2 regions of the Aureimonas sp. OT7 genome follow, and region 2 is predicted to be linked to the other one. Evidence: riboswitches for the same ligand, from Rfam matches in the RefSeq annotation. Region 2 holds a riboswitch; the other holds the start of a gene.
What was found. Region 2 has a riboswitch for thiamine pyrophosphate ahead of thiB (thiamine ABC transporter substrate binding subunit). Riboswitches for the same ligand answer to the same signal wherever they lie in the genome.
Positions count from the first base shown of each region.

Region 1: it holds a riboswitch for thiamine pyrophosphate, as region 2 does, so the genes downstream of both, thiC (phosphomethylpyrimidine synthase ThiC) here and thiB (thiamine ABC transporter substrate binding subunit) in region 2, are expected to answer to the same signal.

Region 1 covers NZ_CP062167.1:1,932,393-1,936,246, reverse strand. The annotation lists gene thiC (phosphomethylpyrimidine synthase ThiC) at 1-1,675, opposite strand, end outside; TPP riboswitch at 1,789-1,900, opposite strand; gene IGS74_RS09315 (MFS transporter) at 1,971-3,173, opposite strand; gene IGS74_RS09310 (acetoacetate--CoA ligase) at 3,364-3,854, shown strand, end outside.
Region 2 covers NZ_CP062167.1:3,841,296-3,845,149, forward strand. The annotation lists gene thiP (thiamine/thiamine pyrophosphate ABC transporter permease) at 1-1,300, opposite strand, end outside; gene thiB (thiamine ABC transporter substrate binding subunit) at 1,314-2,333, opposite strand; TPP riboswitch at 2,376-2,477, opposite strand; gene IGS74_RS18390 (thiamine diphosphokinase) at 2,526-3,161, shown strand; tRNA gene IGS74_RS18395 (tRNA-Arg) at 3,224-3,300, shown strand; gene IGS74_RS18400 (glycosyltransferase) at 3,450-3,854, opposite strand, start outside.

The DNA of each region.
Region 1 (3,854 bases), 1.9 Mb from region 2:
GACCGCACATGGAGCAGAAATGCGCCAGCTTGTGCGCCTCCTTCGGCAACGTCTCGTCGTGGTAGGCGCGTGCCGTTTCCGGATCGAGCGACAGGTTGAACTGGTCTTCCCATCGAAATTCGAAGCGCGCGCGCGACAGGGCATCGTCGCGTAGGCGCGACGCCGGATGCCCCTTGGCGAGGTCGGCTGCGTGGGCCGCGATCTTGTAGGTGATGACACCGACCTTGACGTCGTCGCGATCCGGCAGGCCCAGATGCTCCTTCGGCGTCACGTAGCAGAGCATGGCGGTGCCGAACCAGCCGATCATCGCCGCGCCGATGCCGGAGGTGATGTGGTCGTATCCGGGCGCGATGTCGGTGACGAGGGGTCCAAGCGTATAGAAGGGCGCCTCGCCGCAGGTGGCCATCTGCTTGTCGACGTTCTCCTTGATCTTGTGCATGGGCACGTGGCCCGGACCCTCGATCATGACCTGGCAGTCGTGCGCCCAGGCGATCTGCGTCAGTTCACCCAGCGTATCCAGCTCGGCGAACTGGGCGGCGTCATTGGCATCGGCGATCGAGCCGGGCCGAAGCCCGTCGCCGAGCGAGAACGACACATCGTAGGCGCGGCAGATTTCGCAGATTTCCTCGAAATGTTCGTAGAGGAAGCTTTCGCGGTGATGATGCAGGCACCATTTCGCCATGATGGACCCCCCGCGCGAGACGATGCCGGTCACGCGGTCGACGGTCAGCGGAATATGCTGCAGCCTGACGCCGGCATGGACGGTGAAATAGTCCACTCCCTGCTCCGCCTGCTCGATCAGCGTATCGCGATAGACCTCCCAGGTGAGGTTCTCGGCGATGCCATCGACCTTTTCCAACGCCTGGTACAGAGGCACGGTGCCGATGGGCACGGGTGCGTTGCGGATGATCCATTCCCGGATATTGTGGATGTTGCGGCCGGTGGACAGGTCCATCACCGTATCGGCGCCCCAGCGGATGGCCCACACCATCTTCTCGACTTCTTCCGCCATGGAGGAAGTCACCGCCGAATTGCCGATATTGGCGTTGATCTTCACCAGGAAGTTGCGGCCGATGGCCATCGGTTCCAGCTCGGGATGATTGATGTTGGCTGGAATGATCGCACGGCCGGACGCCACCTCGTCGCGCACCCATTCCGGCGTGATGAAATCCGGGATCGTGGCGCTGAAGGGATTGCCGTCCCGCGTCGCTGCGCCCCGCATGCGCTCCCGGCCGAGATTTTCGCGGATCGCGACAAATTCCATCTCCGGCGTGACGATGCCCTGACGCGCAAGCGCCAGTTGCGTCACCGCCTTGCCGGGCAAGGCACGATACGGCCGGTGCACCAGCGGAAAGACGGGTGTCGCCTTGGCGGCGGAAACGAAGCCGTTGTCCTCCGGCTTCACATGCCGGCCCTCATACTGCTCGACGCGGCCCTCGAGCCCGCGCCAGCCATGGCGAAGCCGCGGCAGGCCGGCCGCGATATCGGTGGTGACGGACGGGTCGGTATAGGGGCCGGACGCGTCGTAGACGGTGACGGGCGGCTCGTCCGCCGTCGGATGCACGGCGATCTGCCGCAGCGGCACGCGGATTTCCGGGTTCAGCGTGCCGGGCCGGTGAACCTTGGTGGATGCGGGCAGCGGCCCGCAGGTGACGGTGGGGGTGATGGCATCCATGTGAATCTCCCTATTGGAGATCCAGCCGTGGGCAGCGATCGAAAGGGGCCGCCGGGCCGAGCGCACGCCGCTGCATCGGCCAAAGGCCCGATGTACGGCGACACGATGCACGGAAGAGCGGCTCACTCCATCCCTACGCCAGTGTCAACTGGATCAGGTTCGTAGGGTCGCCGCGCGCTGATGTCGGCCTCTCAGTTCCTTGCCGGAACTCCCCTTGGACGCGGCTACGCTAACCATTGGGGCACCTAAGTCAAGGTGGTTGAGCGCCGATGCCCGTGCCCCTGGCCCAGCCGGGTCAGCCTTCCCGTGCGGCCTTCCATGGCGGCATGCTCAGGCAGGCCACGATCAGAATGCCGTTGATGACGACGACGCCCAGCAGGAAGTAGGGTATCGCGGAAAGTCCCGCATAGTCGGCGATGATGCCGGCCACGGCCGGGGTCACGATGCCGCCCAGCATGGCGGCGGACACCTGGAAGCCGATGGCGTGCGGCGCCGCCAGCCCGAGCATCCGGGGCGTGCGATGCATCAGCAGCGGAAAGATCGGCGCCAGCATGAACCCTGCGATCACCAGGCCCGCCGGTCCGAGTCCGGCGGGGTCCACGGCAAACAGCACATAGCCGACGAAGGCGCCCAGCACCGCGATCCGCAGCAACCTCTCGGGGCCGATCCTTTCCGCCAGCGCACCGAGGACGATGCGGCCCGCAAACAGGGCCAGCCAGAAAGCTCCGGCCCAGAAGCCGGCCATCTCGATGGAATAGCCGCGCGATTCGGTCAGGATCGCGTAGGTCCACTGTCCAAGCGATATCTCTGCCCCGACATAGGTGAAGAAGGCGAGGACCTGCAGCCAGACCAGGCCGATCCGCATCGCCTGCCCGGCCGAGATGCTGGCTTCGTCGTCGGCAGTGTCATGGCCGACGGCCGCGCCCCAGACACCGCGTGTCACCACGAAAAGCGTCGCAAGCGCCAGCATCACAAGGGCCAGTGCACCGTAGCCGAACCGCCAGGATGCAAGCCCCACGGCCGCCGTCATGGCAAAGGGGCCGAGCCCGGCTCCAAGGCCGAAGGCAGCATGAAGCCAGTTCATGTGCCGGGCCGACAGGCGGCTGGCGGCGTAGGCGTTGAGCCCCGAATCGATGGCTCCGCCACCGAAACCGACCAGCAGGCCGAAGGCCAGGAAGACGGGCCAGCCGGGTGCCAGGGCAAATCCGGCAAGGCCGATGCCGGTGATTGTCGTCGCCAGAGCCAGCAGGCGTCCGACGCCCATTGCCGCCAGAAACCGGCCCGCGAAGCTGCTGGCGACCAGGAAGCCCGTACCGATGAAGGCAAGCGCCACGCCGAACTGCGACTGCTGCAGCGCGAATGCATCGCGCAGCGAAGGCCACGCCACGCCGAATGCCGCATCCGGAAGGCCGATGGAAACGAAGCCGAGATACAGGAGGAGCAGCATGAACATGCCGACGGCCGGCGCCTTCGCCGACACCTGTTCGCGACCATCCATTCCCTGCCCTCCCGCCTTGTGGATGCCGCTCCAGTGTCAGCAACCCGGACGCCATTCAAGCCGACCCGCAATTACTTATGGTTTCAGCCTGAAATGTCGTGGCAGTGGCGCCTCCGCGGCAGCCGGAACTGTTTCCATCCGGCGGTGCGATGTTCTAGTTTGCGCCCACCGATCGGCTGGGAGGGCATCGATGAACGGCGAACTACTCTGGCAACCCACGCCTGAGCGCGCGGCCAAGACCGCGATGGCGGATTTTCGGCGCTTCATCGGGGAACGGACCGGCCAGGTCTTCGGCGAAACGCCCGAGTTGCACCGCTGGTCCGTCGACAAGCCGGACGCGTTCTGGAGCGCGATCTGGGACTATTTCGGCGTGATCGGCCACAAGGGCGCAACCATCCTCGCCGATGGCGCACGGATGCCCGGCGCGCGTTTCTTTCCGGAAGCGCGCCTGAACTTTGCGGAAAACCTCCTCGCACGGCGCGGCCAGGACGGCGAGGATGCGCTCGTCTTCATCGCCGAAGACAAGGCGGCCGACCGCTGGAGCTGGTCCAAACTCGTTTCCGAGATGTCGAGGCTTCAACAGGCTTTCGCGGCTTCCGGCATCGGGCCGGGCGACAGGGTTGCCGCCTACCTGCCGAACATGCCCATAGCCATCGCCGCAATGCTGGCCGCGACATCCCT
Region 2 (3,854 bases):
GGATGCCCAGATGGGCGGCAAGCCGCGCGCGCTGCGCCTCCGCGCGGTCCATGGCCGGCGTGAGGACGCGCAGCATGAAGGGGACCGCCATGACCGCATTGGCGGTCACCACGACCAGCGGCGCCAGCGATGCGACCGCCGCGAATTCCCGCAGGATCAGGAACCACCCCGCGCCCACCACGATCGGTGGAACCACCAGCACGACGCTGCCGGCATAGTCGACAAGGCCGCGCCGCCTGCCCCGCCGGCCGAGGGCGAGGGCCAGCGACAGGGCAAGGCCCATTGCCGTCGCCGAGACGGCGATCGCAAGACTGGTCACCAAGGCCTGCTGCACCGCTGGCTGCAGCGCAAGCGCACGAAGATCGGAGGCGAGGCCATTCCAGAGAATGGCGCCGAACGGCGCCAGGATGAATGCAAGGCCCGTGACGATCAGGGCGGTATCGACCACGCGGGCGGCGGGGCCGTCACGATCGTAGCGGCGCGCCCGCCCCCCAAGCGACGCGATGCCGCCGTCCGACCGGCCGAGGGCGGACGACACCGCAAGCACGAGGGATACGACGACAATCTGCAGCAGCGACAGCGCCGTTACCCGGGCCGGGTCGAAATCGTAGCGAAGTGCCTGGTAGATCGCCACTTCCAGCGTCGTTGCCGATGGCCCCCCACCGAGCACCAGCACGACGGCGAAGCTGGTGACGCACAACATGAAGACGAGCGTCAGGATGCCGGGAAGACTGGCGCGAATGGCCGGCCACTCGACGAGCCGGAAGGTGGCCCTGCGCCCCATCGACAATTGCCCCGCCAGTTTCCAGCTTTCCGCCGGAATGGCCGAAAGGGCCGCGAGCATGAGGCGGGTGGCCAGCGGCATGTTGAAGAACACATGCGCGATGAGGATGCCGGTCAGGCCGTAGATGTCCAGCCGGCCGATCCCGGCCGCCGCCAGCACCGAGGACACCAGGCCCGAGCGGCCGAACACGGCGAGGATGCCGAGGGCCGCGACAAGGGTGGGCAGGGCCTGCGGCAGCAGCAGGACGCGCAGGATGAGCTGCCGGCCGGGAAAGGCCCGGCGGTGCATCGCCAGGGCCAGGGGCAAGGCGAAGACTGCCGACAGAAGCGCGGAAAGCCCCGCCTGCATCAGGGTGAAGCGAAGCACGCCGTGGACATAAGGGTCGGCCGCGACGACAGCCAAAGCAGGCCGTGCCCCGGTGGCCAGCGGCAGCGCCAGGAAAGGCGCAAGCAGCACCATGGCGATGAAGGCAAGGCCGATCGTCGCGGCCAGCCGGCGTCCGCCGCTCGGTTTCATTTGCAGGATGGCGTCAGCGGCCAATCGCCTGCAACCATTCCTGCGTCCATGCCTGCCGGTTGGCGGCGACGTCCTCGGGGTCGATCATCAGCGCCTTGGCCGGGGATACGAGTTTGCCAAAGGCGTCCGGCAGGGGCTGCGACGGCGTCACCACCGGCAAGGTCCAATTGGTCACCGGTATGAAGGATTGAACCTCCGGCGACACCAGATACTCCAGGAAGGCCTTGGCAAGGTCCGGGTGATCGGAGGTCTTGAGAATACCGGCGATCTCCACCTGCATGTATTGCCCTTCCGAGAAACGGGCGGCCTTGTAGCGCTCGCTTCCTTCTTCGACCATGTGGTAGGCCGGCGACGTGGTATAGGACAGGACGATAGGCGCCTCGCCGCTGGTGAACAGCCCGTACGCCTCGCTCCATCCCGGCGTCACCGTGAGGATACGCGGGCTCAGCGCCTTCCATTTTTCCGCGGCGGCATCGCCGTAGACGGCCTTCATCCACAGGAGCAGGCCGAGGCCGGGCGTCGAGGTGCGCGGGTCCATGATGACGATCTTCTCGTCGGCCGGCCCGGAGATCAGGGCATCGAAACTATCGGGCACGGTCGAGACGGTTTCGCTGTCGTAGACGAAGGCCAGCGGCGCATAGTCGAACGGCACGAAATCGGCATCGTCGTAGGCGACGGGCAGATCCAGCGTCGACAGGTCGATTCCCGACGGCGCGAACAGGCCGGTGGCACGCAGTTCCGGGATGAGATCGGTGGTCATCCCCAGGGCGACATCGGCCGTGGTGCCCTCGCCTTCGAGGCGCAGGCGATTGAGGATGCCGACGCCGTCGTCGAGCCCGACGAAGCGCAGGTCGCAGCCGCAGATCGCCTCGAACCCCGTCTCGATACGCGGGCCCGGCCCCCAGTCCGGCACGAAACTGTCATAGGTATAGACCGTCAGGACCGGTTTCTCCGCATCCTGCCCAAACGCTTGAGACAGGGGGGTGGTCGCCAGGGTCGCGAGAACGAGGGAGGGCAGCAGCAACGTGCGCATGAGGCATCCATGGTAGCCGGAAGGGGCAAGCGGCAGCCGGTGCCGGCGGCCATCTCCCATCCCTCCGCCGGTACGAGCCGGATCAGGTTCGTCGGGTTGGCTCTTGCCTCTCAGCCCCTGGATGGGGCACCCCGTGAGTGGACGCCATTTTAACGCCTGCCCGCGCGGGCGCAAGCGCAAGGGAACGCCGCCGTGACTTCTTTCGCCCTCTTGCTTGCAGGCGATATCAGCGCCGGTACCGCCCTGTGCGAGGCGGTCGCCGGCCGGCGCGTCATCGCCGCGGATGGCGGCTTGCGCCATGCGGCCCCGCTGGGCGTGACGCCCGACCTGATCGTCGGCGATTTCGATTCGGTCGATCCGACGACGCTGGACGCCTACCCGCTCGTGCCACGTCACGACCTTCCGCGCGACAAGGGCGAAACGGACGGAGAAACTGCGCTGCGCATGGCGGCGGAAGGGGGCGCGCGGGACTTGCTTATCGTCGGGGCGCTTGGCGGCGCACGCACCGATCACGCCTTCTCCAACCTCAACTTGGCTGTCGCCGTGGCGGACCGGTTCGACAGGCTGTGGCTCTTCGATGGACGGGAGCATGTCTTTCCGCTGGTGCCCGGCCGGACGCTCAGCTACGCCGCGCGGCCCGGCACGCAGTTCTCGGTCTGCAAGTTCTCGGCCCTTTCCGGGCTGAGCATTCGGGGCGCCAAATGGCCTCTCGACAACATCGAGCTTCCCTTCGGCTTCCTCCTCACCCAATCCAACGAAGCGCTCGGTCCGGTCGAGATCGAGATTGCGGCGGGGCGCGCCTTCGCCATTTTCAGCGCATACGAATAGTTGGGCACGGACATTTTCCACCTTTGCGGCCGGCCGCTCTTCGCCTATTGTCCGCGCCGGCTGGTCCCATAGCTCAGCAGGATAGAGCACCAGATTCCTAATCTGGGGGTCGTTGGTTCGAATCCAACTGGGATCACCATATTTTCTAGGGCGAACAAAGAGTGCGCTGCACACTTCCACCTATGTGTGGTCCCGCCATGGTCCCACTCCACTCATGGATCAACGCCTTCGGTGTGTTGCCCATCGTCATAGGTAGACAATGAACCGGGTTCTTAAAAACCATTTGCCCTAGCGTCGAGTCGCTCCTAGAACGAACCGCGACACGGCCCAAGTTGCTTGGTAAGCTTTAATAGTAACCGCCCAAAGCAGTGGGTGGCGTTGTAACCTGCGCTTCATTCCGTCAGCTATGATAAGGACCCTCCTCGATTTAAGGCGCTCCAGCTCCGCGGATTGCGCCGCAGAAGCGGCGGCGGACTGCACTGCCCCATTCGCAGATCTTGCCTCTAAGCTTTCCAGAACCGCCTTGGCCGAACGGAGATGGCGCTGCAACGATACGGCCTCGAAGCGAGATAGACCCGAGGTCACAGTTGAAATTCGCCGGTACCCTTCCCAATCTGCGTAGGTCCGGACCATAGACTTCGGACGAACGCGATACAGGCAACCTGTGCGCGGGATTATGACGATGCCGTAACC